4 regions of the Kitasatospora sp. NPDC004240 genome follow, and region 4 is predicted to be linked to each of the others. Evidence: predicted binding sites of a transcription regulator. Region 4 holds the regulator's gene; each other region holds the start of a gene.
What was found. The regulator HrcA, encoded in region 4, represses chaperone genes, less so after heat shock. The targets are predictions, from matches to a motif close to TTNGCACTCNGNNNNNCNGAGTGCNAA.
Positions count from the first base shown of each region.

Region 1 (7,526 bases), on a different contig from region 4:
TCGCTGCCCGTCACCGACGTCCACGTCCCGCACACGGACTTCCACGGGCAGGCGTACGACGCGCTGACCGGCGGCCGGGGGTGACCACCACCGCGGCGATGTGGGAGGCCCGGGCCGCGGACGGGCGGGCCGCCGAGCTGTCGGCCTGGGTGCGCGGGGTCGCGCTGCCCGGGCTGCGCGGCTCGGCCGGGCTGGAGCGCACCGAGCTGTTCGCGGCGCCGGGGGAGCGGGTGCTGCTGATCACCTGGTGGTCCGGCGAGCCCGTACCGGTGCCCGAGCCCCCCGCCGGGCTGCTCGGCCGTCCGGTGCACCGGTGGTCGTTCACCAGCGAGCACGTGGAGTAGGGCCGGCCGGACGGGCCCCGGGGCCGCCGTCCGGGAACCGAACACCTGACCGTTACCGTGCATAGCTGAGAGGCGACGCAACGGGAGCGGGGGGCACGGCGCGGTGGGGACGTACGGGCGGGGCAGGACGAGGGCGTGCGCGGCGGGGGTACTGGCCCTGCTGGCGACCGTCACCGGGTGCGGCGGGGACGGGGGCGGCGGGTCCGCCGGGCCGTCCACGGCCGCCGCGACCGCCGCCACGGCGGGCGGCCCGGCGCCGGCGCCCGCGCCCACCACCGCCCCGGGGGCGCCCTCCGCCCCGGCGGCCGACGCGGCCGCCTGGGCGAAGTGGAACCTCAAGCCGCTGCCGCCGGCCCCGCCCGCGCCCGCCGACAAGCCGGTCAAGCTGGCCCGGACCGGCCCGGTGCCGGTGTTCAGCGACGTCCCCACCCCGGACAGGGTCGTCTTCATCACCATCGACGACGGCGCCGAGAAGGACCCGCGGTTCGTCGAGATGCTGACCGACCTCAAGGTGCCGGTGTCGATGTTCCTGACCCGGGACATCGTCAAGGACGACTACGGCTACTTCAAGAAGCTGCAGGCGCTCGGCAACCACGTCCACAACCACACCTCCGACCACGCCCAGCTCAGCAGGGTCTCCCCGGAGAAGCAGCGGGCCGAGGTCTGCGACGCCCAGGCCGCGCTGACCCAGCAGTACGGCACCGCGCCGCTGCTGTTCCGCCCGCCGTACGGGGACGGCGCGCACACACCGCAGCTCAACACCACCGTGCAGCAGTGCGGGCCGCGGGCGATCGTGCTGTGGCGCGAGTCGATGCAGATCCACGACATGCAGTACCAGGCGGCCGACCGGAAGCTGAAGCCCGGTGACATCGTGCTCGCGCACTTCCGGGGCCCGAAGGACCTCAAGGGCGAGACGATGACGCAGATGTTCGGCGAACTGCTCGCCCGTATCCAGGAGCAGGGCTTCTCGGTGGCCCGGCTGGAGGACTACGTCCAGGCCCCCTGAGCGTCGTCCCCGGACGGGCCCGCCTCAGGGCTGAGCCGGACGGGCCCGCCTCAGTCCTGAGGACGCGTCACCGGCCGGCCGAGCATCATCAGCGGGCCGTGGTCGGTGCGGCTGAGGATCACCGTGGTGCTGTTCGGCCCGCCGGGCCGCAGCTGGCGGCGGAGCTCCTCGGGGGTGATCGCCATCCCGCGCTTCTTGATCACCACCGTGCCGACCGCCCGCTCGCGCAGCAGCGCCTTCAGCTTCTTGATGTTGAACGGCAGCACGTCGGTCAGCTCGAAGGCGTGCGCGTACGGCGTGGCGACCAGCTCGTCGGAGGTCAGGTAGGCGATCTTCGGGTCGATCAGCCGGCCGTTCACCCGCTCGGCGACCTCGGCGACCAGGTGGGCGCGGATCACCGCGCCGTCCGGCTCGTACAGGTAGCGCCCGACCGGCCCGGCCGGTGGGTCGGGCAGGGTGCCGCCGGTGAGCGAGTCGCCGTGCGGCAGCAGGGTGGCGCGGTGCGGGTGGCCGGCCTTCGTGCCGAACCAGAGCACGGCCTCCTTGACGTCGCCGTGGTCGGAGACCCACTCGGCCTCGGCGTCCGCCGGTACGGCCTCGTGGGGGATGCCCGGGGCCACCTTGAGCGCGCCGACGGGGGTGCGCCGGCCCGCCTCGATCGCCCAGGACAGCGGCGGGGTGTACGCCTCCGGGTCGAACACCCGGCCGCGCGCGGTGCGCCGGGCCGGGTCGGTGAACACCGCGTCGTAGCCGGTGACGTCCACCTCGGCGACGTCCGCGCAGCGCACCTCGACCAGGTCGGCCAGGCCCAGCGCGGCGGCGTTCGCGGCGACGGCGGCGCAGGCGGCCGGGTCGCGGTCCACGGCCAGCACCTCGATGCCGGCCCGGGCCAGCGCCAGGACGTCCCCGCCGATCCCGCAGCAGAGGTCCGCCAGCCGCCGGACGCCGAGTGCGGCGAAGCGGCGGGCGCGCCACTCGGCGACCTCGCGGCGGGTGGACTGCTCGACGCCGTTGGGCGTGAAGTACATCAGGTCGGCGTCCGCGCCGAACTTCGCGCGGGCCCGCTGGCGCAGCCTGGCCTGCCCGAAGGCGGCGGAGACCAGCTCGGCCGGGTGCCCGCGGCGCAGCCGGGTGGCCAGCGCGAGCTCCTCCTCGGGGGTGAACTCGCGCAGTTCGGCGAGGAGGGCTTGGCCCTCGGGGGTCAGCAGGGGCTGCAGGGTGTCGGTCTCCACGGGGCCATTCTCCCCGCTCAGGGCGCGGGGCGCGGTCGTGCGGCGGGGGTCCGCGCGGGCGTCCGGCGGGGGCGGCGCGGGCGTCCGGGATCCGAAACGCCGGACGGCTCCGTTGGCACTCTGGTTGACTGAGTGCTAACACCGGCCTATGGTCGTCCTTGGCACTCCCCACGGTGGGAGTGCTAACGCGAAGACGTGTGTCTGACCCCCGCGACGGCAGGCCCGCAGGTTCGCCACCTACCCGTTAGAAAACCCCGTAATCTCCGAAGGGGAGCTCGGACGTGACCACCAGCAGCAAGGTTGCCATCAAGCCGCTCGAGGACCGCATCGTGGTCCAGCCGCTCGACGCCGAGACCACCACGGCCTCCGGCCTGGTTATCCCGGACACCGCCAAGGAGAAGCCCCAGGAGGGCGTCGTCCTGGCCGTCGGCCCGGGCCGCTTCGAGGACGGCCAGCGTCTGCCGCTCGACGTCGCCGTCGGTGACATCGTCCTGTACTCGAAGTACGGCGGCACCGAGGTGAAGTACCAGGGCGAGGAGTACCTGGTCCTCTCGGCGCGCGACGTTCTCGCCATCATCGAGAAGTAAGTCGTTCCAGCCCGCCCCGGATCCGTGTCCCGAGTGACAGGGGCCCGGGGCGTGGTTGTTGGTTCACGTAGTTCGGCGGCCGTCGTGCCGGCCGCAGCCCCGAGGGAATAGGGAACATGGCGAAGATCCTGCAGTTCGACGAGGACGCCCGCCGCTCGCTGGAGCGCGGTGTCAACAAGCTGGCCGACACCGTCAAGGTGACCATCGGCCCCAAGGGCCGCAACGTCGTCATCGACAAGAAGTTCGGCGCCCCGACCATCACCAACGACGGTGTCACCATCGCCCGTGAGGTCGAGCTGGACGACCCGTACGAGAACCTTGGCGCGCAGCTCGTCAAGGAGGTCGCCACCAAGACCAACGACGTCGCGGGTGACGGCACCACCACCGCCACCGTGCTGGCCCAGGCCCTGGTGAACGAGGGTCTGCGCAACGTCGCCGCCGGCGCCGGCCCGGCCGCCCTGAAGAAGGGCATCGACAAGGCCGTCGCCGCCGTCTCCGAGCACCTGCTGTCGGTCGCCCGCGAGGTGGAGGGCAAGGACGACATCTCCGCCGTCGCCGCCCTCAGCGCCCAGGACTCGCAGGTCGGCGAGCTGATCGCCGAGGCGATCGACAAGGTCGGCAAGGACGGTGTCATCACCGTCGAGGAGTCGAACACCTTCGGCGTGGAGCTGGACTTCACCGAGGGCATGCAGTTCGACAAGGGCTACCTGTCGCCGTACTTCGTGACCGACGCGGAGCGTCAGGAGGCGGTCCTGGAGGACCCGTACATCCTGATCAACCAGGGCAAGATCTCCTCCATCCAGGAGCTGCTCCCGCTGCTGGAGAAGATCCTGCAGGGCGGCGCCTCCAAGCCGCTGCTGATCATCGCCGAGGACGTCGACGGCGAGGCGCTGTCCACCCTCGTGGTGAACAAGATCCGCGGCACCTTCAACGCGGTCGCCGTCAAGGCCCCGGGCTTCGGTGACCGCCGCAAGGCGATCCTCGCCGACCTGGCCGTCCTGACCGGCGGCACGGTCATCTCCGAGGAGGTCGGCCTCAAGCTCGACCAGGCCGGTCTGGACGTGCTGGGCACCGCCCGCCGCGTGACCATCACCAAGGACGAGACCACCATCGTCGACGGCGCCGGTGACAGCGAGGCCGTCGCGGGCCGGGTCGCCCAGATCAAGGGCGAGATCGCCAACACGGACTCCGACTGGGACCGCGAGAAGCTGCAGGAGCGCCTGGCCAAGCTGGCCGGCGGCGTCTGCGTCATCAAGGTCGGCGCCGCCACCGAGGTGGAGCTGAAGGAGCGCAAGCACCGCCTGGAGGACGCCATCTCGGCGACCCGCGCCGCGGTCGAGGAGGGCATCGTCGCCGGCGGTGGCGCCTCCCTGGTCCACGCCGCCAAGGTGCTGGACGGCGGCCTGGGCCTCTCGGGCGACGAGGCGACCGGTGTCGCGGTCGTCCGCAAGGCGCTGCACGAGCCGCTGCGCTGGATCGCCCAGAACGCCGGCCTGGAGGGTTACGTCATCACCTCCAAGGTCTCGGAGCTGGAGCTCGGCCAGGGCTACAACGCCGCCACCGGCGAGTACGGCGACCTGGTGAAGGCCGGCGTCATCGACCCGGTCAAGGTCACCCGCTCCGCCCTGGAGAACGCGGCCTCGATCGCCTCCCTGCTGCTCACCACCGAGACCCTCGTGGTGGAGAAGAAGGAGGAGGAGGCCGACAACGGTCACGGCCACTCCCACGGTCACGGCCACTCGCACTGACGCCGAACGGCTGACCGGAGGCCCGGCCGCACCCCTCGGGGGCGCGGCCGGGCCTCCGGCGTGGGGCGGTGCTCCAGTCTTCAACCATCAGTGGAATTTTGCGCTACGCAAAGATTGCCTTATAACTGAGGCATGATCGAGGCCCGCCATCTGCGCGTCCTGCGTGCGGTCGCCCGCACCGGCTCCTTCTCCGCCGCGGCCCGGGAACTGGGCTGCACCCAGCCCGCCGTCAGCCAGCAGATGAAGGCCCTGGAGAAGTCCGTGGACACCCCGCTGGTGGTCCGCTCGGGCCGCGGGATGCAGCTGAGCGAGGCCGGACGGGTGCTGCTCAAGCACGCCACCGGGATCCTGGCCGGGCTCTGCGCCGCCGAGGAGGAGGTCGCGGCGATCGCCGGGCTGCGGGCCGGACGGGTGCGGCTGGTGTCCTTCCCGACCGCGAGCTCCACCCTGGTGCCGCCGGCCGTCGCCCGGCTGCGGGACAGCCATCCGGGGGTCCGCGTGTCGCTGGTCGAGGCCGAGCCGCCGGAGTCGCTGGCGATGCTGCGCGGCGGGGAGTGCGAGGTCGCGCTGGCCTTCCGCTACCCGGGCTCGGCGGGCGCCGCCGCGCTGCCGGTGCCCGGGCACGGCACCCCGCGCGAGGCGCGGGCGGAGGCCAACCTGGAGGCCCAGCAGCTGACGGCGGTCACCGACTGGTCCGATCTGGTGGCCACCCCGCTGCTGGACGACCCGCTGGTGGCCCTGCTGCCGGCCGCGCACCCGCGGGCGGGGCGCGGCGACGGCGTGCCGGTGGGGCTGGCCGAGCTGGCGGGGGAGCAGTGGATCGCGGGGTGTCCGCAGTGCCGGGGGCACCTGGTGGAGCTGTGCGCGGGGGCGGGCTTCGAGCCCCGGATCGACTTCGCGACGGACGACTACCCGGCGGTGGTCGGCCTGGTGGCGGCCGGGCTGGGGGTGGCCGTGCTGCCGGGCCTGGCCCTGTCCTCGGTACGGCCTGACGGCGTGTCGGCGGTGCCGCTGCGGACCGCCTCGGGGGCGCCGGCGGTGCGGCAGGTGGTCGCGCTGACCCTCCCGGACCTCGCCGAGGTGCCGGCGGTGGCGCTGATGCTGGAACGGCTGGCGGGGGCGGCCGCGGAGCGCTGAGTCGGGTTCAGCCCCGCGGGCGGCGTGAAGCGCCGCGAAGAAACGTTTCTCCACGGCGGGCGCGGCGGGTGATCAGCGCTGCAGGCTGGGCGGCATCGCCAGCGGCACCTCGACCATGCGGTTGCGCGAGCGGCCCATCATCTCCTCGCGCTCGTCCTCGGTGAGTCCTCCCCAGACCCCGTACGGCTCCCGGACCGCGAGCGCGTGCGCGGCGCACTCCGTGCGCACCGGGCAGCGCATGCAGACCTCCTTGGCGCTCGCCTCGCGCGAGCTGCGGGCGGCCCCGCGCTCACCCTCCGGGTGGAAGAAGAGCGAGCTGTCCACTCCGCGGCAGGCGGCGGAGAGCTGCCAGTCCCAGAGATCCGCGTTGGGGCCGGGGAGGCGGGAGAAATCTGCCATGGCTCATTCCCTTCAGAAGCTCGTCGGCGCGGGCCGTCGGCCGGCGGCGGGACCGTCGGCTACGGCGGGGCTTCGATGCGCTGGTGTGGACACCTGGAAATATGACTTACGGCAACTCCATGGACAAGTCACCCACAGAGTGGCACAACAGTCAATGACCATACGAAAGCTATAAAAACGGGCAAAGTGGGGCATGGTTCTCCGCAGGCCCGGGCGTGGCAATCGGGTGGCCGACGGCGCGTGCGGCCCCGCACCGGCGTGCGGGTCGCGCGCCCACCGCGCGCGAGCTGCACAAAAGTGCGGCGCGTGCACCGCGATGCGGCTGATCGGTAATGGGTTGGCCACGTACAGTGGTGGACGGCCCTGAAGGCCGTAACTCATTCGAGTGACGGTCGTTGGATGTGCGGAGGCGGTTAGCGGGCGGTGGACGTCGGGAACGATCGCGGGGAAGCACCGGCGATCAGTACGGAAGTCTGTCGCCGATCGGCCGTGTCGGAGAGATTCGTACCAGCCAGGAGGCTCAACGTGACGCGGATCAGCTGCGGAGGACGACGGTCATGACTTCCGTTCTCGTTTGCGACGATTCCCCGCTCGCCCGCGAGGCGCTTCGCCGCGCGGTGGCGACCGTACCCGGCGTCGACCGGGTCACCACCGCGACGAACGGGGAGGAGGTCCTGCGTCGTTGGGTGGCCGACCGCTCCGACCTCGTCCTGATGGACGTCCGGATGCCCGGCCTCGGCGGGGTGGAGACGGTCCGGCGGCTGCTCTCCGCCGACCCCGGCGCGCGGATCATCATGCTCACCGTCGCCGAGGACCTCGACGGCGTCGCGCTCGCGGTGGCCGCCGGGGCGCGCGGGTACCTGCACAAGGACGCCTCGCGCGCCGAGCTGCGGGCCACCGTCACCCAGGCCCTCGCCGACCCGACCTGGCGGCTCGCCCCGCGCCGGCTGCGCAGCCCCGACATGGGCGCGGCGCCGACGCTGACGGCGCGTGAGATCCAGGTGCTGGAGGGCATGAGCCACGGCCGCAGCAACGCGGAGATCGGCCGGGAGCTGTTCCTGTCGGAGGACACC
Region 1 is NZ_JBSGFD010000186.1:1,618-9,143, forward strand. Features, by position in the region: gene tsaD (tRNA (adenosine(37)-N6)-threonylcarbamoyltransferase complex transferase subunit TsaD) at 1-84, shown strand, start outside; gene ACWEQL_RS33970 (hypothetical protein) at 81-344, shown strand; gene ACWEQL_RS33975 (polysaccharide deacetylase family protein) at 448-1,350, shown strand; gene ACWEQL_RS33980 (THUMP-like domain-containing protein) at 1,401-2,603, opposite strand; gene groES (co-chaperone GroES) at 2,864-3,169, shown strand; gene groL (chaperonin GroEL) at 3,286-4,917, shown strand; gene ACWEQL_RS33995 (LysR family transcriptional regulator) at 5,050-6,054, shown strand; gene ACWEQL_RS34000 (WhiB family transcriptional regulator) at 6,127-6,453, opposite strand; gene ACWEQL_RS34005 (response regulator transcription factor) at 7,011-7,526, shown strand, end outside.
Region 1: the regulator HrcA is predicted to act here: its motif matches at 2,695-2,721, upstream of groES (co-chaperone GroES).

Region 2 (7,526 bases), on a different contig from region 4:
CAGCACGGGGGCGGTGCCGGTCGGACTCGAACGTTCGGTCGTGAGATCGCCCATGGTTGGAACCTTGCCGGGGGGCGGGGTCGGCAAACGCTCAGAGCACCGGGTGGCGGCCGGTGTACTCGGGGACGGTGTGCATCGGGGGCCGCTCCAGGGCGGTCACCGGGTGGCTGTGGGCGGTGAAGGTACGGGTCAGCGGATCGCGGGTGAACTGGGTGAGCAGCGGGTGCACCAGGTCGGCGGAGGCCTTCAGCCGGTGGGTGCGGTCGAGCCGCTCCAGGGCCGTGCGGTAGATGGTGGCCGCCATCCGTCCGAGCGCCTGGCCGTCCTGGTGGCGGTGGTGGCGGACCCCGACGTCGACCTGGGCGAGGGCGTCCAGACCGGCGGTCTCCAGCGCGTCCACGAGCAGGCCGAGCTCGACGCCGTAGCCGGTGGGGAACGGCAGCCGCTCCAGCAGCGAGCGGCGGGCCGCGTACTCGCCCCCGAGCGGCTGGACGAAACCGGCGAGTTCCGGCCAGTGGAGGTTGAGCAGGGGGCGGGCGACCAGTTCGGTCACCCGGCCGCCGCCCGACGGGATGACCGTGCCCTCCCCCGCGGCGGAGCCGCTCGATGTCACCTCCAGCGGCCGGTCGTACATGGCCTTGACCAGCTGGATCCCGGGATCGGTGAGCAGCGGGCCGACGATGCCCGAGACGAAGGCGGGGTCGAACTCGCGCAGGTCGGCGTCGACGAAGCAGACGATCTCGCCACGGGTGACCAGCAGCGAGCGCCAGAGCACCTCGCCCTTGCCGGGGGCGGCGGGCAGCCGCGGCAGGATGTCGTCGCGGCGCACCACCCGGGCCCCGGCGCCGGCGGCCGCGGCGGCGGTGCCGTCCGCCGAACCCGAGTCGACCACCACCAGCTCGTCGACCAGCGGCAGGCGCTCCATCAGCTCGCGCCGGATGGTGCGGACGATGTCGCCGACCGTGGCCTCCTCGTCCAGGGCGGGCAGGACCACGCTGACGGTGCCGGCGCGGCCGGCCGCCCGCTTGGCGTCCAGCAGGGTGCGCACCGGACGGTCGGCCGCGCTCCAGGAGCGGCGGCGCAGCCAGGACGCCACCTCCGGGAGGAGCTCGGGTGTCGGTTCGGCGGGCACGGGCACACTCCTGAGGATCGCTGACTCTGCTCGGGTGAAACGGTCCATCTCGCGTGGCGGACGGTCCCTTTCGGCATTGACGCCTTCGGATACAGTCTTCGTACAGCGGTCGGACCTTCGCACGCCGGGGTCACCGCTGAGCAGGACCACAACTTCACAGAGCTCATCCAGAGGGACTGAGGGAACGGCCCGTTGACGTCCCGGCAACCTTCTCGCGCGGCTGTCGTACAGGCCCCGGCGGGACAGGTGCCAATTCCGGCCCGTGGCGCGCCCGCGTCACGGGGAAGATGAGGAGAGAGGCCTCCGCCATCATGGCTATCGACACTGCCGCACCCGTCAGCACCGTTGACCTCGGCCCCGCCGCCGCGCTGTCCTGTCGCGAGTGCGGCACCCGGTTCCCGCTCGGCCCCAGCTTCGCCTGTCTGGAGTGCTTCGGTCCGCTGGAGATCGCGTACGACTTCGGGAGCGAGGCCGCCGAGGAGCTGCGCAAGCGGATCGAGTCCGGTCCGGCCTCCATCTGGCGCTACGCCCCGCTGCTGCCCGTCCCGGCCGACGTCGCCTCGAAGCCCAACCTGAACCCCGGGTGGACCCCGCTGGTGAAGGCGGACAACCTGGGCCGCGAGCTCGGCTTCACCGCCCAGCTGCACATCAAGGACGACTCCGGCAACCCGACCCACTCGTTCAAGGACCGCGTGGTCGCCTGCGCGATCGAGGCGGCGCGGGCCTTCGGCTTCACCACGCTCTCCTGCTCCTCCACCGGCAACCTGGCCGGCGCGGTGGGCGCGGCCGCCGCCCGGGCCGGCTTCAAGTCCTGCGTCTTCATCCCGCACGACCTGGAGCAGGGCAAGGTCGTCATGGCCGGCGTCTACGGCGGTCAGCTGGTCGGCATCGACGGCAACTACGACGACGTGAACCGCTTCTGCTCCGAGCTGATCGGCGACCCGGCCGGCGAGGGCTGGGGCTTCGTCAACGTCAACCTCCGCCCGTACTACGGCGAGGGCTCCAAGACGCTGGCGTACGAGATCTGCGAGCAGCTCGGCTGGCGGCTGCCGGAGCAGATCGTCATCCCGATCGCCTCGGGCTCCCAGCTCACCAAGATCGACAAGGGTCTGCAGGAGCTCATCAAGCTCGGCCTGGTCGAGGACCGCCCGTACAGGATCTTCGGCGCCCAGGCCGCCGGCTGCTCCCCGGTCTCGGCCGCGTTCAAGGCCGGCCACGACGTGATCCGGCCGGTCAAGCCGGACACCATCGCCAAGTCGCTGGCGATCGGCAACCCGGCCGATGGCCCGTACGTGCTGGACATCGCCCGCCGCACCGGCGGCGCGGTCGAGGACGTCACCGACGCCGAGGTGGTGGCCGCGATCAAGCTGCTGGCCCGCACCGAGGGCGTCTTCGCCGAGACCGCGGGCGGGGTCACCGTCGGCGTGCTGAAGAAGCTCGTCGAGACCGGTCAGCTGGACCCGGCCAAGGAGACCGTCGCGATCAACACCGGCGACGGCCTGAAGACCCTGGACGCCGTCTCCGACGCCGGCATGACCACCGTCATCCGGCCGTCGCTGGAGTCCTTCCGGGCCGCCGGCCTCGCCTCCGTCTGACCTTCCCCGCCCCGCTCCGCCCCCCAGCTAGGAGAGCCACCGCCATGAGCGCCAACGTCCGCATCCCCACCATCCTGCGCACCTACACCGGCGGCGCCGCCGAGGTGACCGCCGAGGGCGCCACCCTCGGTGAGGTCATCGCCGACCTGGAGAAGAACCACGCGGGCATCGCCGCCCGCCTCCTGGACGACACCGGCAAGCTGCGCCGCTTCGTGAACGTGTACGTCAACGACGACGACGTGCGCTTCGCCGAGGGCCTGGCCACGGAGATCAAGGACGGCGCCGGCGTCTCGATCATCCCGGCGGTGGCCGGCGGCTGCTGAGGCCCCGGTGACGGTCGGGCCTCTCGGCCGGGTCGGCCCTCTCGGCCCGGTCGACCTCGTTGTCCGGCCGGCTCGACCGGCCTGACCGGCCGGTCGCTCCGATTGGCCTGATCGATGCGGTCCGCCGGCCCGGTGCATTCGGCCGGTTCGGTTCCGTTCGACCTGTTTGACCTGTTGAGCCGTCTTCACGTCCGGAATTGCACTCTCCGGACGTGAAGGCGGCTCGTCGTATTGCGGCGTGAATTTTTAGTCGCCCCGGTCGGAGTAGAGTTTCGCCCGGAGGGGAACGGGGCGCCCCCGCCCCGTCCGGCGGGCGAGACCCGCGTCCGCCCCGAAGCCGTGAATCATGTCAGGCGGATGTCAGAATTCATGAGGGGATTTGGGTAATTCGCCCGCCATGTCCGGGACGGAATGCCGAGTTCACCCGGTTCTGGCCCGACCTGTCCCTTGATGGACCGAGCGAATTCGTATCGGCTGGGCCTGTTGCAGAGGGCGTCTATCCGGATACATTCAGCCGCGGTCGACGCAATCACCCGTTCACCGGAGTCCGTCCGGGGCCCGGCCGGGGATCGCGGTGTGCAGGGCTGCGCTCAGGGGGGGTTCCCCGGGCCGGCCTCAACCAGACCCGGGCCCGCAGACCTGCGGGCGCGTGAAGGGCCAGCACAGCACTAGGGGAGTTCGGAATGGCTCAGGGCACCGTCAAGTGGTTCAACGCGGAGAAGGGCTACGGCTTCATCGCGGTCGACGGTGGTGCGGACGTCTTCGTCCACTACAGCGCGATCCAGATGGACGGCTACCGCACCCTTGAGGAGGGCCAGCGGGTCGAGTTCGAGATCTCTCAGGGACAGAAGGGCCCGCAGGCGGACATGGTCCGCGCGGCGGTCTGAAACCTTCCGGCTCCAGGAGTTCGGCTCGGCCCACCGGCTGGTGGACCTCTCGCTTCGCGACGGGCCCGTACGTATCGGCGTACGGGCCCGTCGGCGTGTCCGGGGTGCCTCCGCCCCCGGGCCCGCGCGGTGTCGGGGAGGCGCCCGGCGCGGGCCCCGTCGACGGTCGCGCGGCGGGGCGGGAGGGCCTCCGCGGCGGGGCGGGAGGGCCTCCGTGGAGGGGCGGGCGCGGCTCGCGGGATCGCCGATTGGGCTTGCACTCGCCACCCCAGAGTGCTAATCATTGGCGTTAGCACTCACAGCTTGAGAGTGATAAGCGGACCGGGTCGGTGAGGCCCCAGGGAGCGGTAGGGGAATGGACCCCCGCACACCAGGGCCGTCCGTCGCGGGCACCCCTTGGTCCGAGCAGTCGACCGTGTCCCGGAGGACCACTTCAGATGGCCAAGATCATCGCCTTTGATGAGGAAGCTCGCCGCGGCCTTGAGCGTGGCATGAACCAGCTCGCCGACGCAGTGAAGGTCACGCTCGGCCCCAAGGGTCGCAACGTCGTGCTGGAGAAGAAGTGGGGCGCCCCCACGATCACCAACGACGGTGTCTCCATCGCCAAGGAGATCGAGCTCGAGGACCCGTACGAGAAGATCGGTGCGGAGCTCGTCAAGGAGGTCGCCAAGAAGACGGACGACGTCGCGGGTGACGGCACCACCACCGCCACCGTGCTCGCCCAGGCGCTCGTCCGCGAGGGTCTGCGCAACGTCGCCGCCGGCGCCAACCCGATGGCCCTGAAGCGCGGTATCGAGAAGGCCGTCGCCGCCGTCTCGGACCAGCTGCTGGCCCAGGCCAAGGACGTGGAGACCAAGGAGCAGATCGCCTCCACCGCCTCCATCTCGGCCGCCGACACCCAGATCGGCGAGCTCATCGCCGAGGCCATGGACAAGGTCGGCAAGGAAGGCGTCATCACCGTCGAGGAGAGCAACACCTTCGGTCTGGAGCTCGAGCTCACCGAGGGCATGCGCTTCGACAAGGGCTACATCTCCGCCTACTTCGCGACCGACCTGGAGCGCATGGAGGCGACCTTCGAGGACCCGTACATCCTCATCGCCAACTCCAAGATCGGCTCGGTCAAGGACCTGCTGCCGCTGCTGGAGAAGGTCATGCAGAGCGGCAAGCCGCTCGTCATCATCGCCGAGGACGTCGAGGGCGAGGCCCTGTCGACCCTGGTCGTGAACAAGATCCGCGGCACCTTCAAGTCCGTCGCCGTCAAGGCCCCGGGCTTCGGCGACCGCCGCAAGGCCATGCTCGGCGACATCGCCATCCTCACCGGTGGCACCGTGATCTCCGAGGAGGTCGGCCTCAAGCTGGAGAACGCCGGCGTCGACCTGCTGGGCACCGCCCGCAAGGTGGTCATCACCAAGGACGAGACCACCATCGTCGACGGTGGCGGCGACAGCGACCAGGTCGCCGGCCGCGTGAACCAGATCCGCGCCGAGATCGAGAACAGCGACTCGGACTACGACCGCGAGAAGCTCCAGGAGCGCCTCGCCAAGCTGGCCGGCGGCGTGGCCGTCATCAAGGCCGGCGCGGCCACCGAGGTGGAGCTCAAGGAGCGCAAGCACCGCATCGAGGACGCCGTCCGCAACGCGAAGGCCGCCGTCGAGGAGGGCATCGTCGCCGGTGGTGGCGTCGCGCTGCTGCAGGCCGGTGTCGCCTTCGACAAGCTGGAGCTGGACGGCGACGAGGCCACCGGTGCCAACATCGTCAAGGTCGCGCTGGAGGCCCCGATCAAGCAGATCGCGACCAACGCCGGCCTGGAGGGTGGCGTCGTGGTGGAGAAGGTGCGCAACCTCCCCGCCGGTCACGGCCTGAACGCCGCCACCAACGAGTACGTCGACCTGGTCGCCGAGGGCATCATCGACCCGGCCAAGGTCACTCGCTCCGCGCTGCAGAACGCCGCCTCCATCGCGGCGCTGTTCCTCACCACCGAGGCCGTCATCGCCGACAAGCCGGAGAAGGCCGCCGCGGCCGCCGGCGGCGGCATGCCGGGCGGTGACATGGACTTCTGATCCCGCTTCCACGGGATCGGACGAGTCTCCGATCGCACGGGCGGTTCCCTCCGGGGAGCCGCCCGTGCGGCGTTTCCGGGGTGGCCCCGGAGGGGGCCCCGGGGCTTGGGTGCTCCTGGGGGTGGGGCTTCGGCGGTGGGGGCCGTGGCTCCGGCCGTGGGGGCGGGTGGTGCGGGGTTTGGGAGAATGGGCGGATGGCTGCTGACGACGACATCGAGACCGCCCTGCACAACGCGAGGGCGCTGATCCTCGCGGACCTGACCGCCCGGGACGCGGCGGACGCCGCCGTGGTGTCGCTGGTCGAGCAGGCCGTGACGCATCGGCGCTGGTGGCTGGAGCAGTGGCCGGACGGCACCGAGTACGTGCTCGGGCTGGTCGCCCAGGACGTCCAGGACGCGCTGCTGGAGTCGCACGGCCGCTGGCCGCTGTGCGCCGCCTGCACGGCCGACGGTGACCCGCACGCGCTGAGCGTGGAGCCCGAGCTGGGCCCGGAGCCGCACTGGGTCTGCGGCAAGGAGGGCAAGGTCGTGGCGCCGGTCGGGCAGCTGACGTAGCCCCGTCGGTCGGTCCGGCGCCCTGCCCGCGCCCGCCCCCGCCCCCGCCCCGTTCGGGGCGGGGGCGTTCGTCGTCAGGCGGATTCCAGCCGGGCGAGTTCGGCCGCGAGGTTGGTACGGGCGGGGCCGTCGAAACGGGCCAGGGCGGTGGGCGTGCGGTACAGCGCGGGGAGCGCGAGCAGCTGGCGCAGCACCGCCGCGCGCCCGGCGCGGAAGTCCGGCTCCGGCACGAAGGCGTACTCGGCGCGCACGGCGGCCGCGTACGCGCCGTACGCCTCCGGGGTGCCCCCGAGCACGGCCAGGTCGGCGTCGCAGAGCACCTCGCCGTCCCGGTCGCCGGGCTCGGGGTGGTGGGTGACGGTGAGCAGGACCAGCCGGGCGACCTCGGCGACCAGGGTGCCGGGGAGGCCTGCCTCGGCGAGGGCCCGTTCGGCGAGGGCGGCGCTGCGCTCCTCGTTCTCGGAGCGGTCCGGGCGGTAGACGGCGTCGTGGAACCAGGCGGCCAGCCGGACGGCGTCCGGGGCCTCGGCGTGCCCGGCGAGCGTGTCGACGTGACCGAGCACCGCCCGCAGGTGGGCGGTGGTGTGGTAGTGGCGCTGCGGCTCGGACCAGCGTCGCAGCAGCTCGCGGCCGTACGGCTCGGGGTCGACGCGGGCGCCGCAGCGGCGGAGCAGGGCGGTCCAGGCGTCGAGGAGGTCGGCGGGGTCGGTTGGGGCGATGGCGGGGGCGGTGGCAGCGGGGCTGTCCGGCGTGTCGGGGTGGTCGGCGGAGGTCGGCATGGCGACATTCTGCTGTGCGGGGCCGAAGGGTTTCCCGGGACCTCCGCGATCTCCTTGCGGTGGTTCGGCGGTTCCTGTGGACTGGATATGCCGTTGGACGATATATATAGACGCATGACTGAACGTGCCATGCAGGAGCCGACGCTGCTCCTTCTCACCGCACTGGCCGATGCGCCCAGACACGGCTACGCGCTCA
Region 2 is NZ_JBSGFD010000049.1:1,458-8,983, forward strand. Features, by position in the region: gene ACWEQL_RS15710 (alpha,alpha-trehalose-phosphate synthase (UDP-forming)) at 1-54, opposite strand, end outside; gene ACWEQL_RS15715 (glucosyl-3-phosphoglycerate synthase) at 92-1,132, opposite strand; SAM riboswitch class I at 1,293-1,426, shown strand; gene thrC (threonine synthase) at 1,444-2,727, shown strand; gene ACWEQL_RS15725 (MoaD/ThiS family protein) at 2,772-3,050, shown strand; gene ACWEQL_RS15730 (cold-shock protein) at 3,734-3,937, shown strand; gene groL (chaperonin GroEL) at 4,375-5,997, shown strand; gene ACWEQL_RS15740 (hypothetical protein) at 6,192-6,551, shown strand; gene ACWEQL_RS15745 (HD domain-containing protein) at 6,626-7,330, opposite strand; gene ACWEQL_RS15750 (PadR family transcriptional regulator) at 7,445-7,526, shown strand, end outside.
Region 2: the regulator HrcA is predicted to act here: its motif matches at 4,191-4,217, upstream of groL (chaperonin GroEL).

Region 3 (7,526 bases), on a different contig from region 4:
TCGCGGGAGCTCAGCATGTGGACCCGGGGGAGGGGTGAAGCTAAAGATATGGCAAAATGTTAGACTGAGTAACGATCCGTTAGGAGACCAGTCGGCGTCCGAACCCACCTCCGGTGCCCGCCGGTCGCCACGACCCCCGCGGTCATCGCACACCCCGCGCCCGACCGGCCTGCCACCGGAACGGCCCGGGTCACCAGAACGACACCCCGCCCGCCCCCAGCCTGCCCGAGGTGCCCCTGCGTGAACGTCGCCCACCTGAACCAGCTGCTCCTCGAGTTCTCCGTGATCCTGCTGGTCGCGGTGGTCGCCGTGCGCATCTCGACCCGGTCGGGGCTCCCCAGTCTGCTGATCTACCTCGGCATCGGCGTCGCACTCGGCCAGAACGGCCTCGGCATCCCCTTCGACAACGCCGAGCTCACCCAGGTGCTCGGCTACGCCGCCCTGGTGGTCATCCTGGCCGAGGGCGGCCTCAAGACCAGCTGGCGCGAGGTCAAGCCGGTGATGCCGGCGGCCACCGTGCTGGCCACGCTCGGCGTCGGGGTCAGCGTCTTCGTCACCGCGGCCGGCGCGCACTGGCTGGTCGGCCTGGACTGGCGCACCTCACTGCTGCTCGGCGCGGTCGTCTCCTCCACCGACGCCGCGGCCGTCTTCTCCGTGCTGCGGATGGTCCCGCTGCCGCACCGGCTCACCGGCCTGCTGGAGGCCGAGTCCGGCTTCAACGACGCCCCCGTGGTGATCCTGGTGGTCGCCTTCGCCACCACCGGCGAGCTGGACCCCTGGTACGTCCTGATCGGCACGATCCTCTCCGAGCTCGCCATCGGCGCCGCCGTGGGCTACACGGTCGGCCGGCTCGGCGCGTACGGGATCAAGCACGTCGCGCTGCCGTCCTCGGGCCTCTACCCCATCGCCGTCCTGGCGCTGACCGTGCTCGCGTACGCCGGCGGCGCGCTGCTGCACGGCTCCGGCTTCCTCGCCGTCTACATCAGCGCCGTCATCCTCGGCAACGCCAAGCTGCCGCACGGGCCCGCCGTCCGCGGCTTCGCGGACGGGCTGGCGTGGATCGGGCAGATCGGCATGTTCGTCCTGCTCGGACTGCTCTGCACGCCCGAGACGATGGGCTCGGCCGTGGTGCCCGCGCTGGTCATCGGCACCGTGCTGGTCTTCGTGGCCCGCCCGCTCTCGGTGGTGCTCACCCTGACGCCGTTCAAGCTGCCCGCCCGCGAACAGGCCCTGCTCAGCTGGGCCGGACTGCGCGGGGCGGTGCCGATCGTGCTCGCCACCATCCCGATGGTGGCGGGGGCGCCGAAGGCCCAGGAGGTCTTCAACATCGTCTTCATCCTGGTCGTCGTCTTCACCCTGCTCCAGGGCCCGACCCTGCCGTGGGTCGCCAAGTGGCTGAGGATCTCCGAGGGCTCGATGGGCCAGGACCTCGGCATCGAGTCGGCGCCGCTGGAGAAGCTGCACGGCCACCTGCTGTCGGTCGCGCTCTCGACGACCTCGCGGATGTCCGGGGTCGAGATCGGCGAGCTGCGGCTGCCGTCCGGCGCGGCGGTCACCCTGGTGGTCCGGGAGGGCAACAGCTTCGTCCCGGACAAGGCGACCGTGCTGCGCGGCGGCGACGAGCTGCTGGTGGTCACCACGGACGAGGTCAGCGAGGCGGCGGAGCGGCGGCTGCGGGCCGTGGACAAGGGCGGCAAGCTGGCGGGCTGGCTCAACGGGCGGGACGGGCGACCCGGGGGCGCCGCGGGGTGATCCGGGCGGGTGGACGGCTCGGCGGGCCGGGCGGGTGTCTCGGCGGATCGGGCGGGTGTCTCGGCGGATCGGGCGGGTGTCTCGGCGGATCGGGCGGGCGGGCAGGGCTTGGCTTGGCCGGGTGTCATCCGCCGTTCACCTTGCATCGACAGGACAGTTTTGACAGTTGCCTGTAGTGTGGAGGCGAGCGCGACATCTACGCGCGTATAAGTATGATGGTTGATACACCCCCAACATCTGTCTGAAGCAGAGTTGGCGCGACCGTTCGGCGGCCGCGGCCCGGCCCACGGCAACCCTCGCCGGCCAGGCCCGGTATCTACCCCGGTCGACGCGCGAGAGGACGACTCTCGGCGCCGTCGGGGCCACCCCTTTGCCCCTTCTGCGCTACCAGGCAGCAGGAAGGACCGACCGTGACGGCCCGCCGAACGGTCGAGAACGACGCCCAGCAGGCCCCGGCCCAGGACGCCCCCGCGCGCGTCGGCTACGGCGCGCTGCTGAGCACGCCCGGCGCCTGGACGTTCCTGGCGCCCGCCTTCGCAGCCCGGCTCCCGTACGCGATGCTGAGCCTGGGCATCGTGCTGCTGGTCCTGGACACCCACGGCTCGTACGGCACCGCCGGCGCGGTCGCGGCGGTCTCCGCCGTCGCCCAGGCCTTCGTCGGCCCGCAGACCGGCCGGCTCGCCGACCGCTACGGCCAGGCCGCCGTCCTGGTGCCCAGCGTCGCCGTGCACGCGCTGTCGGTCGGCGCGCTGATCGCCCTGGCGCTCGGCCACGCCCCGGTCTGGACGCTGTTCCTGGCCGCCGCCCCGGCCGGTGCCAGCGTCCCGCAGATCGGCGCCATGGTCCGGGCCCGCTGGGTCGCCAGGCTGACCTCGCCGGACGGCACCTCCTCACCGATGCTGAACACCGCGTTCGCCTTCGAGTCGGTCACCGACGAGTTCACCTTCGTGGTCGGACCGGTGCTGGCCACCGCCATCGCCACCACGGTCAACCCCTCCGCCGGCCTGATCGCGGAGGCGGCGCTCACCGTCGTCGGCGGCCTCGCCTTCGCCGCCCAGCGGCGCACCGCGCCGGCCCGCCACCCGCACCGGCCCGGCGCCCGCCGCGCCTCCGCACTCGCCTCCCCCGGCGTCCGACTGCTCGCCGGCGCCTTCCTCGGCGTCGGCACCGTCTTCGGCGCCATGCAGGTCTCGGTGACCGCCTTCGCCAAGGCCGCCGGACAGCCCGAGGCCAACGGCATCGTGTACGGGATCTTCGCCGGCGGCTCGATGCTGGCCGGCGTGCTGTACGGCATGATCGCCTGGCGCCGCTCCGCCCGGCAGCGGATGCTCGTCAGCTACGCGCTCCTCGTGGTCGGCTGCTCCACCCTGTGGGCGATGCCGAACCTGGCCGCGCTGGCCGCGGCCGGCCTGGTCTGCGGCCTGGCCATCGCGCCCACCCTGATCACCGGGTACACCCTGGTCGAGACGCTGGTCGCCGACGGCGCCAAGACCGAGGCGTTCACCTGGCTGACCGGGGCCATCGGCCTCGGCCTGGCGGCCGGCTCCACGGTGGCCGGGCAGCTGATCGACGGCTTCGGGACCTCGGCCGGGTTCCTGGTGCCGGTGGCCGGCGCCGGGCTGGGCCTGGTCGCGCTGATCGCGCTGCGGCACCTGCTGGTCGCACCGGGGGCGGGCTCCGGCGCGGGCACCGAGGCCGGTGCGCTCACGGGCGCGGGCGTCGAGATCGCCGCGAGTGTCGAAGCCGACGCGGGCGTCGAGGCCGGCGCCGGGTCCTCCCGGGCCGGAGCGGGGCAGCTGGTCGGGGCGGCCAAGGGCTGACGGGGCACCGCGGACGGGCGGGTAGCGGGGTGACCCCGCTGCCGCTCCCGGCTCATCTCACACCTGAGTCGCTGGACTGTTCCAGCGGAATGCCGCATCATTGAACATCGTTAGCACTCATCAGGCGAGAGTGCCAGGAGGAAGACAAGTGCCCACGTACCAGTACCAGTGCACCGAGTGCGGCAACGGCCTGGAGGCGGTGCAGAAGTTCACCGACGAGGCGCTGACCACGTGCCCCGACTGCCAGGGGAAGCTCCGCAAGGTCTTCTCGGCCGTGGGTGTGGTCTTCAAGGGCTCCGGCTTCTACCGGACCGACAGCCGCTCGTCCTCCAGCAGCTCGGTGGGCGCGGGCTCGTCGTCCTCGACCTCTACCCCGTCCTCCTCGCCCTCGACGAGCGGCGGCGGCACCGGCGGAAGCTCGGCCCCGGCCGCCAGCTCCGCCCCGGCGGCGGCGAAGTAGCCCTTCCGGCCCGTCCGGCCAGGCTTCGAGAGGCCCGGTCCCGCGTCTGAACGCGGGACCGGGCCTCTCGCGTTCGCAGGCCCCGGCGCGCACGGGCCCGGACGCGTTCACCGGGCCGCCCGGGCGCCGCTGTTAGGCCATGTGAGTGTACGAAGTTATCCACAGGGCCGGGTTTTCCACAGGAATGGGAAGGAGGATTTCCCCCCACCCCGGTCCGGTGCAGAGTGTGCGCCATGACGACCCACACCTCCGCCGAATCCGACGGATCCACCGGGCATTCGAGGCCTCCCGGATCCCCCGGATACTCCGTGCCGCCGCGTCATGAGCTCCCGCGCTTCCCACCGATCCGGCCCGGCCGCACCCTGCGTCACCGGCTCCGCCGGGCGGTACGAGGGCGTCCGCCGGTGGCCGCCCTGGGCCTGCTCGTCCTCGCCGTGGCACTCACGGCCGGGCCGCTGCGGGCGGGGCTGCCACCGCCGGCGGCGGCCGGTGTCGATCGAACGGGTTGTCAATCGGGCTCCGCCGAAGATCACCCGTAACCGTTCCGCCACCTCGTCGTTCACGCGGCATGAAGGGCTTCAAGGAATTCCTGCTGCGTGGAAACGTCGTCGAACTCGCCGTCGCCGTAGTCATCGGTGCGGCCTTCACCAACATCATCAACGCCTTCGTCAGAGGCGTGATCAATCCGATCGTCGGCCTTTTCGGGGCGAAGGACCTGTCCTCCTACAGCTCCTGCCTCAAGGGGCCCTGCGAGGTGGACGCGGCCGGGGAGGTCACGTCCGGCATCTTCATCCTCTGGGGCTCCGTGCTCAGCGCGGTGCTGCAGTTCGTGATCACCGCCGCCGTCGTCTACTTCTGCCTGATCCTGCCCATGAACCATTACACCGCCAAGCGCAAGACCCTCGCCGAGACCCAGGTGGAGGCCGAGGAGAAGGAGGTCACCCTGCTCACCGAGATCCGCGACGCCCTGGTGGCGGGGCAGCGCTGAGACTCCGGCCCGGAGCCCGGCCCGGCTGCACCCGCCGGGGGCGCGTTCAGTTCCCGTGATGCGTTCAGTCCCCGTGGTGCGGCGGGCGCTGGCTCAGATACCAGTCCAGCCCCCGCCCGGTCCCGGAGCCCGTACCCGGGCGCTCGCCCCAGCCGGCGTCGGTGTCGTCCCGGGACTGCTGGTCCAGCGGGTCCTTGAAGATCAGCCGGGCCTTCCGGGCGGAGGCCGCCCGTCGGGCCTCCTCGGCCGCGTCCTGCCCCGGATCCCGTCCCGGGACCGGCTCAGGCGTAGCGCCCGGCGCCGCGTCCGGGGTGACGGCGTCCGCCGCCGGCTCCGCGTTCTCGTCCCGCATCACTGCTCCCTCTGTCCTTCTCCGGCGCCGACGGCCGCCGGAACCCCCGTGTCCCGCCCATCACCGCCGGAGGCATCACCACGGCCCGTCCATCACGGTCCGTCGCCACAGCACGTTCGTCCCAGTCCGTCGCCACAAGCCTAGAAGCACCCGTCCGCACCGCCGGAACACGCGGCGGGCCCCGGCGGCGGAGTGATCCGCGCCGGGGCCCGCACGGCGACGGTCAAGCCGCCTCGAAGCCGGCGTGGTCGGCGATCTTCTTCAGCTCCGCCAGCGCGTGCTTCTCGATCTGGCGGATCCGCTCACGCGTCAGCCCGTGCTGCTTGCCCACCTCGGTCAGGGTGCGCTCGCGGCCGTCCTCCATCCCGTACCGCGACCGGATGATCGAAGCCGTACGGTCGTCCAGCCGTCCGATCAGGTCGTCCAGCTCCTCCCGGCGGAGCATGACCATCACGGCGTCCTCGGGAGAGGTGGCGCCGGTGTCCTCGACCAGATCGCCGAACTGGGTCTCGCCCTCGTCGTCGACCGACATGTTGAGACTGACCGGGTCCCGTGCCCAGTCCAGGACGTCCTTGATCCGCGTCTCGGTGGTGTCCAGCTCGGCCGCGATCTCGGCGGGCTCGGGCTCACGGCCCAGCTCCTTGGACTTCTCCCGTTGGACTCGCCGGATCCGGCCCAGCTCCTCGACCAGGTGCACGGGCAGCCGGATGGTGCGCGACTGGTCCGCGATCGACCGGGTGATCGCCTGCCGGATCCACCAGGTCGCATAGGTGGAGAACTTGAAACCCTTGGCGTAGTCGAACTTCTCGACCGCCCGCACCAGGCCCGCGTTGCCCTCCTGGATGAGGTCCAGCAGCGGCAGGCCGCTGCGGGGGTACCGACGGGCGACCGCCACGACGAGACGGAGGTTCGAACGGATGAAGACGTCCTTGGCGCGCTCCGCGTCCTCGGCTATCGCCTCCAGCTCCTCGCGCTGGACGCCCTCGGGCAGCTCGCCCTCGTCCAGCAGGTGCTGGGCGTACACACCGGCCTCGATCCGCAGTGAGAGCTCGACCTCCTCGGCGGCATCGAGCAGGGGCGTCCTGGCGATCTCGTCGAGGTACATACCGACCAGGTCACGGTCGGCCTCAAGGTTGGTCGGGCGGGCCGCGCGAGTCCGGTCGGCCCTGTCGCGAACGACGGCACGGGTGGCCATGCTTGCTCCCTTTGCTGGTGTTGCCGAGCTCTGCCTGCCTGCCCGGAAAGGGCAAGAAGTGCGGGCCCCGGGGGGGCTCACACGTAACGATCCAACGAACAGATTCCGGACAACATTCCCAAGTCGCTCAGATTCTTCCAGCGATGCAGTATCCTGCCGGTTTTCGCACGAGATCCGGACGGAGGGTGACCGCCGGTGCACCTCAAGTGCCGATCGCGCGATCGATTCCGGACGGGCGGCCGCCGCCGCGCCGAGCGCCCCCTCTCTCGCGCGGGACGCCCCCCGTCGCGCGGGAGGGCACGGGGGAGGCCGGCCGCCGCCGCGCGCCGGCTTTCCCGGCCGACCCGGGGCCCGGCCGCACGAAGAAGCGCCCAACCCGCCCGGGCCACCCGCCGTACGGAGAACCCCGCGGCAGCCTCCCGCGTTCCCGGCGTCCGCAGGTCCTCCGCACAAAAGATGCCAAATCGCTATCGATCCACCGCTCGATCGGCACGGTCCACTGGGAAGGTGTCAGCCATGCACCTGACCAACCGCGCGCCAGCCATCACCCGGCGTAACCGACGCCTGCTGCGGTACTCGGTGTTGTCGGCCGGCTGTGCCGTTCTGTTCGGCGTCCTGGCGGCCCTGGTGCAGAGCCACTGGCCTCCGCTGGCCCGGTTCGACCAGCACTGGATCGACGGCCTGCACGAGCACGCCCGCGGCAGCGCCACGTGGACCGCCGCCGTTCAGACCCTCTCCGACATCGGCGGCACCGTCACCATGCGTACCGCCCTCGGGCTGGCCGCCCTCTGGCTGTGGCTGATCGGTGCGCGGATGCTGGCGGGCTGGGTCACGGCGGTGACGCTGATCGGCTGGGGCGGCCAGTGGGCGCTGAAGCTGGCCTTCGACCGCCCTCGGCCGCGCTTCCCCGACCCCGTCTCGCACGCCGGCGGCCCCGCCTTCCCGTCCGGGCACGCGAT
Region 3 is NZ_JBSGFD010000153.1:9,647-17,172, forward strand. Features, by position in the region: gene ACWEQL_RS31255 (potassium/proton antiporter) at 241-1,752, shown strand; gene ACWEQL_RS31260 (MFS transporter) at 2,163-3,572, shown strand; gene ACWEQL_RS31265 (FmdB family zinc ribbon protein) at 3,721-4,032, shown strand; gene mscL (large conductance mechanosensitive channel protein MscL) at 4,601-5,020, shown strand; gene ACWEQL_RS31275 (hypothetical protein) at 5,085-5,372, opposite strand; gene ACWEQL_RS31280 (sigma-70 family RNA polymerase sigma factor) at 5,596-6,567, opposite strand; gene ACWEQL_RS31285 (phosphatase PAP2 family protein) at 7,084-7,526, shown strand, end outside.
Region 3: the regulator HrcA is predicted to act here: its motif matches at 3,683-3,709, upstream of ACWEQL_RS31265 (FmdB family zinc ribbon protein).

Region 4 (7,526 bases):
GGCCTCGCCGCCGCGGACCGCGCGCACGCCGCGGTCGGCGAGCACGGACACCATCCGCAGGGTGCGCAGGGTGTTGGAGACGTTCGCGGGGACGCCGGGGGTCGCGGCGGAGGGCCGGCGCGGCGGCTGGGCGGCGATCGGGTCGAGCCAGGCCAGCGCCTGCTCCTCGGTCAGACCGGGGCGGGTGAGGACCACGGCGACCGCCCGGCCGAGGCGGTCGTCCTCCAGGGCGTCCCAGACGTGGTCGGTGGGCGCCGTCAGCCGGGCCGCGGCCAGCGCCAGCAGCGGCCCCGGGTCGGCCGTCAGCGGGCTGCGGCCGAGGGCGGCCAGCAGGTCGGCGCCGTGCGCGACGGCGTGCAGCCAGCCGAGCTCCGGGTGCCAGCCGCGCAGGTCGGTCTCGGCGGGGTACCAGCGGGCGAAGGCGTCCAGCCACCGCGGCTGCCAGACGCCGGCGTCGGCGATCTCGGCGAGGACCAGCGGGGCGAAGGTGCGGGCCTGGATCTCCGGGTCCGAGAGGCGCGCGGCCATCGCGTCGCCGAGGCGCTCCAGCTCGGACGGCGCCAGCCGGGGCACCCAGCGGCACAGCTGCTCGTAGGCGAGCAGGTCGCGGATCTCCGGGTCGGGGGAGCGCAGTGCGGCGCTCACCTCGTCCAGCAGCGCGGGGGTGGGCTCGGCGGCCTCGATCTCGGTCCAGTTGATCACGGGCGGACCCTAGGGCCCGCGGCGGCCCGGGGCCACCGAATTACCCGCCGGATCACGCGCCGGATCACGCGCCGGAGCATGTGCCGGATCATCCGCCGGTCACTCGCCGGTCACTCGCCGGCCGGCGGGCGGCTCACATCCCCGGGGCGCCCCAGACCGGGAACCAGCGGGACAGGTCCGACTCGACGCGGAGGTCGTTCCTGAGCAGGTGGGAGATCTCGATCTCCAGCGGGTTGTCCCGCTTCTCCCGGCCGGGCCGTTTGCACATCGGGTAGAACGTGCCGCGCTTGTACAGGTAGACCAGCGCGAGCGAGCGCCCCCGGTCGTCGCGGAAGCCGACCAGGGAACAGAGCAGCTGCGGGCCGAAGCCGTTGGCCTCCAGCTCGCTGTTGACCGCGTGCAGGTCGTTGACCAGGTCCGGCAGCTCCTCGGGGGTGTGCCGGGCGAGCAGCCAGGAGTAGCCGTAGTCGTCCCGGGAGGCCTCCACCGGCACCCCGCCGCGGTCGGTGTCGGCGTCCAGCAGCGCCCGGACCTGCCGTTCGACCTCGTCGAACGCCCCGCCCTCGACGCTGGCGAAGCAGACCGAGCCCAGCCCGGTCGGCCGGAAGCCGGTCCCGGCCTCCAGGGTGAGCGCGGCGGAGGGGATGCCGAACAACTGGTCGAGGTCGGGCCGGACGGGCTTGCTGCGGCCGAACAGGGCGTCCAGGAGTCCCACGGTGGTCCTGCCTTCCCGGGAGGGGCGGGGCGGCCCGGTCAGTGGCCGAGCTCGTCGGAGATCCGGGCCAGCTGCTCCAGCCGCCGCTCCAGCGGCGGGTGGGTGGCCAGCAGCCGGGCGGCGCTCTCGCGGCCGCTCAGCGCCGGGGCGAAGTAGAAGGCGTTGTACGGCTGCGCCCTGCGCAGGTCCTCGGTGGGGATCCGGGCGATCTGCCCGGTGACCTTGGTCAGCGCGGAGGCGAGCGCGCTGGGCCGTCCGGTGAGCTGGGCGGCGGCGCGGTCGGCGGCCAGCTCCCGGTAGCGCGAGAGCAGCCGGGTGAGCAGGAAGCTCAGCGCGTACACCACGATCGACACCAGCGGGACGACCAGCGCCACGACGGCCGCGTTGGAGTCGTTGCTGTTGCGGCCGCCGAGGAAGCCGCCGTACATGGCGATCCGGGTCATCGCGCCGGCCAGCACCCCGAGGAAGCCGGCGACCGTCATCACCGCGACGTCCCGGTGGGCGACGTGCGACAGCTCGTGGGCGAGCACGCCCTCCAGCTCCTCGGGCTCCAGCCGGCGCAGCAGTCCGGTGGTGACGCAGACCACGGCGTTCTGCGGGTTGCGGCCGGTCGCGAAGGCGTTCGGCATGTCGTTGTTCGCGACCGCGACCCGCGGCTTGGGCATGTCGGCGAGCGCGCAGAGCCGGTCGACGGCGCCGTGCAGCTGCGGGTACTGCTCGGGGGTGACCCGGTGGGCGCCCATCGCCTTCTCGGTGATCCGGTCGCTGAACCAGAACTGCGCCACGAAGAGTCCGCCGGAGACCAGCAGTACCAGGGGCCAGGCGCCGCGCAGCAGCGCGATCAGCAGGCCGGTGAATCCGACGTACAGCAGCCCGATCACGAACATGGTCCCGACCATCCGGCCGGTGAGTCCGCGGTCGGGCGCGAAACGGGTGTGCGGGCCCGAGGTCGACATCGCTGCTCCTCCGTTCGCCGTCCCGCTTCCGATGCTGCCACCGGGGCCGCCGTCGCGCGCAGTGACGGCGTGCGGTCACCCTGGCGATGCGGGCAGGATCACCCTGGACGGGCCGTTCCTGCCGTCGGACCCGGGCCTTACACTGGCAGGTACGGTTCTGGCACTCGGCTGTCCCGAGTGCCAAGTCCGGGGCCTCCCAGAACGGCCCGCAACATGTCATAACGGACAACGTGCGAAGACGGAGGTGCGTGCCCCATGGCCGGTGAGGTCCGTCCGCTGGACGACCGCAAGCTCGCGGTGCTGCGCGCCATCGTCCAGGACTACGTGGGCACCGAGGAGCCGGTGGGCTCCAAGGCCCTGGTGGAGCGGCACAACCTCGGCGTCTCCCCGGCGACCGTCCGCAACGACATGGCGGCCCTGGAGGAGGACGGCTACATCCACCAGCCGCACACCAGCGCCGGGCGCATCCCCACCGACAAGGGGTACCGCCTGTTCGTCGACAAGCTGGCCGAGATCAAGCCGATGAGCGCGCCGGAACGCCGGGCGATCCGGCACTTCCTGGACGGCGCGGTCGACCTGGACGACGTGGTGGCCCGTACGGTGCGGCTGCTCGCGCAGCTGACCCGGCAGGTCGCCGTGGTCCAGTACCCCTCGCTGTCGCGCTCGACCGTGCGGCACATCGAGCTGGTCACGCTGGCCCCGGCCAAGGTGATGCTGGTCCTGATCACCAACACCGGCCGGGTCGAGCAGCGGATGGTGGACTGCCCGGGCACGGTCGGCGAGACGGTCCTCGCGGACCTGCGCTCGCGGATCAACACGCGCGCCGTCGGCCGGCGGCTGCCGGAGGTGCCAGGCCTGCTGGAGGAGCTGCCGGCGGCGTTCGAGGCGGCCGACCGGCCGACCGTCACCACCGTGCTGGCGACGCTCTTCGAGGCGCTCGCCGAACAGAACGAGGAGCGGATCATGCTGGCCGGCACGGCCAACCTGACCCGCTTCGGGCACGACTTCCCGCTCACCATCCAGCCCGTGCTGGAGGCACTGGAGGAACAGGTCGTCCTGCTCCGCCTCCTGGGTGAGACGGCGGACGCCGGGATGACGGTCCGGATCGGCCGGGAGATCGCCTACGAGGGGCTGAATTCCACGTCGGTCGTGTCCGTCGGCTACGGTTCGGGCGACGAGAGTGTGGCCAAACTGGGAGTGATCGGTCCGACCCGGATGGACTATCCGGGCACAATGGGGGCGGTGCGAGCGGTGGCACGGTACGTGGGCCAGATCCTGGCCGAGTCGTAGGAACCGCTGCCGCCGGTCCTCCGGCGGTGGTACCAGTCGCAAGCACTTCTACAGGCGGAACAAGCGGAGCATTTGGTGGCCACGGACTACTACGCGGTACTCGGCGTCCGACGGGATGCGGGGCAGGACGAGATCAAGAAGGCGTTCCGGCGCCTGGCACGCGAACTGCACCCGGACGTCAACCCGGACCCGAAGACGCAGGAGCGGTTCAAGGAGATCAACGCCGCCTACGAGGTGCTCTCCGACCCGCAGAAGCGCCAGGTCTACGACCTCGGCGGGGACCCGCTGTCGCCCAACGGCGGCGCGGGCGCGGGCTTCGGAGCGGGCGCGGCGGGCTTCGGCTTCTCCGACATCATGGACGCCTTCTTCGGCGCCGCCTCCGGCCAGCGCGGGCCGCGCTCGCGCACCCGGCGCGGCCAGGACGCCATGATCCGCCTGGAGGTGACCCTGGAGGAGGCCGCCTTCGGCACCACCAAGGAACTCCAGGTCGACACCGCCGTCACCTGCACCACCTGCAGCGGCGAGGGCGCCGCGCCCGGCACCTCCGCGCAGACCTGTGACATGTGCCGCGGCAAGGGCGAGGTCTCCCAGGTCACCCGGTCCTTCCTGGGCCAGGTCATGACCTCCCGCCCCTGCCCGCAGTGCCAGGGCTTCGGCACCGTGGTGCCGACCCCGTGCCCGGAGTGCGCCGGCGACGGCCGGGTCCGCGCCCGCCGCACCCTGACCGTCAAGATCCCGGCCGGTGTCGACAACGGCACCCGCATCCAGCTGGCCGGCGAGGGCGAGGTCGGCCCCGGCGGCGGCCCGGCCGGCGACCTGTACGTCGAGATCGCCGAGACCACCCACACCGTCTTCCAGCGCCGCGGCGACGACCTGCACTGCACGGTCACCATCCCGATGACGGCGGCCGCGCTCGGCACCCAGGTGCCGCTGCAGACCCTGGACGGCCTGGAGGAGGTCGACATCCGGCCCGGCACCCAGTCCGGCCAGTCGATCCCGCTGCACGGCCGGGGCATCACCCACCTGCGCGGCGGCGGCCGGGGCGACCTGATAGTGCACGTCGAGGTGCAGACGCCCACCAAGCTCGACCCCGAGCAGGAGGAGCTGCTGCGCCGGCTCGCGGTGCTGCGCGGCGAGGAGCGGCCGGCCGGCCAGTTCGCGCCGGGCCAGCAGGGCCTGTTCTCCCGCCTGAAGGACGCCTTCAACGGCCGCTGACGGCCCCCGCGGCGCCCGGCGCCCCCGCGACCCGCGGGGTGGCCGGGCGCCGTCGTTCCACCGCCCGACCAGCCCCCGAGGAACCCCATGACCGCGCCCGTGTTCGTCGTCGAGACCGAGCGGATCGCCACCGCCGCCCCCGGCGCGGTGATCCGCCTGGACGGCCCGGAGGGGCGCCACGCGGCCGCCGTGAAGCGGCTGGAGCAGGGCGAGGCGGTCACCCTCGCGGACGGGCACGGGCTGGGCGTGGACGGCCTCGTGGCGGCCGTGCACGGCAAGGACGCCGTCGAGGTGACCGTGGCCGCCGTCCGCCGGGAGCCCGAGCCGGGCCCGCGCCTGGTCGTCGTCCAGGCGCTGCCCAAGGGCGACCGCGGCGAGCTGGCCGTGGAGACCATGACCGAGGTCGGCGTGGACGTGGTGATCCCCTGGGCGGCCTCCCGCTGCATCACCCAGTGGAAGGGCGAGCGCGGCGCCAAGGCGCTCGCCAAGTGGCGGGCCACCGCGCGGGAGGCCGGCAAGCAGTCCCGCCGGCTGCGCTTCCCCGAGGTGCGTGAGCTGATGACCACCCGGCAGCTGGCCCCCCTGCTGGCCGGGGCCGCGTTGGCCGCGGTGCTGCACGAGGAGGGCGGCGCGCCGCTGGCGAGCGCCGCGCTGCCGGTGGCCGGGGACATCGTCCTGGTGGTCGGCCCCGAGGGCGGGGTGTCGCCGGAGGAGCTGGCCGCCTTCGCCGGGGCCGGCGCCGCGCCGTACCGGCTCGGGCCGTCCGTGCTGCGCACCTCCACCGCGGGCGTCGCCGCCGGCGCGCTGCTGCTGGGCCGCACCGGCCGCTGGGGCTGACGCCCGGGAGCGCGGGCGGGACGCGGGCGACCCCGGCCGGGCCCCAGCCGGCCCCAGTCGGGCCCCAGCCGGGACACGGGTAGCCCGTGCGGGTTCGCCCTCGCCGAAATACGGCGCGCGCCGTGGGTGCGCCTGCCTAGATTGGCGGCGTGAGCGAATCCCTGAGCACCGATGCCCCCGGCACCTCCGTCGGCGCCTACCTGCGCCACCCGCACCTGCACGGTGACCTGGTCACCTTCGTCGCCGAGAACGACGTCTGGCTCGCCCCGCTGGACGGCGGCCGGGCCTGGCGGCTGACGGCCGACCAGGTGCCGGTCCGCCGCCCGAGGTTCTCCCCGGACGGCCGGCACATCGCCTTCACCTCCACCCGGGACGGCGCCCCCGAGGTGCACGTCGCCCCGGTGGACGGCGGGCCCTCGCGCCGGCTGACCCACTGGGGCAGCCACCAGACCCAGCTCCTCGGCTGGACCCCGGACGGCCGCCCGGTCGCGGTCACCACCGCCGGCGAGGCCACCCTGCGCCGCACCTGGGCGAACGCCGTGCCGCTGGACGGCGGCCGGCCGGAGCGGCTGCCGTACGGGCCGATCGGCGGGCTCGCCCTGGAGCCGGGGGGCGACCGCGCGCTGCTGCTGTCGGCCTTCGGCCGGGAGCCGGCCTGGTGGAAGCGCTACCGGGGCGGCCAGGCGGGCAAGCTCTGGATCGGCACCGAGGAGTTCACCCGGGTCCACGCCGACCTGGACGGGCACCTGGAGTCGCCGATGTGGGTCGGCGGCCGGATCGCCTTCCTCTCCGACCACGAGGGAGCCGGCCGGCTCTACTCCAGCCTCCCGGACGGCAGCGACCTGCGCCGCCACTCCGACGCGCCGGACGGCTTCTACGCCCGCGGCGCCACCACCGACGGCACCCGGGTGGTCTGGCACGGCGGCGGCGACCTGTGGCTGCTGGACGACCTCGACGGCGCCGAGCCCCGCCGCCCCGACGTCCGGCTGGCCGGCCCCCGGGGCGGCCGCCGCCCCCGCCCGGTGTCCGCCGCGCACTGGCTGGAGACCGCCGTCCCCGACCGCACCGGCCGGGCCGGCGCCGTCGTGGTGCGCGGCGGCGTGCACTGGCTGACCCACCGCGAGGGCCCCGCCCGGGTGCTGGACGAGACCCCCGGCGTACGGGCCCGGCTGGCCCGGGTGGTGCCGGGCGAGGACGGCGCCCAGGGCGTGCTCTGGGTGACCGACGCCGAGGGCGACGACGCCCTGGAGTACGCCCCCGAGGTGCTCGGCGCCGAGCGCCGCCGACTGGCGTCCGGCCGGCTCGGCCGGGTGCTGGGCCTGGCGGTCTCCCCGGACGGCAAGCAGGCCGCGGTGGCCGCGCACGACGGCCGGGTGCTGCTGGTGACGCTCGCCGACGGCGCCGTGCACGAGCTGGCGCACAGCACCGACGGCGAGGTCAGCGGGCTGGTGTTCAGCCCCGACTCGGCGTGGCTGGCGTGGTCGCGTCCGACCCTCGGCCCGTGGTCGCTGCGCCAGATCATGCTGGCCAACCTGGCCACCCGGACGGTCGGCGAGGCCACCCCGCAGCGCTTCGTGGACACCTCGCCCGCCTTCACCTCGGACGGCAAGCACCTGGCGTTCCTGTCGCTGCGCAACTTCGACCCGGTCTACGACTCGCACGTCTTCGACCTGTCGTTCCCCAACGGCTGCCGCCCGTACCTGATCACGCTGGCCGCCGACACCCCGTCGCCGTTCGGGCCGCTGCGGGCCGGGCGGCCGGTCGCCGGCGAGGAGGACGAGCCCAAGGGCCGCAAGTCGGAGGGCGAGGAG
Region 4 is NZ_JBSGFD010000017.1:52,881-60,406, reverse strand. Features, by position in the region: gene ACWEQL_RS07525 (DUF2785 domain-containing protein) at 1-702, opposite strand, end outside; gene pspAB (PspA-associated protein PspAB) at 836-1,417, opposite strand; gene htpX (zinc metalloprotease HtpX) at 1,456-2,373, opposite strand; gene hrcA (heat-inducible transcriptional repressor HrcA) at 2,629-3,663, shown strand; gene dnaJ (molecular chaperone DnaJ) at 3,739-4,878, shown strand; gene ACWEQL_RS07500 (16S rRNA (uracil(1498)-N(3))-methyltransferase) at 4,966-5,715, shown strand; gene ACWEQL_RS07495 (S41 family peptidase) at 5,865-7,526, shown strand, end outside.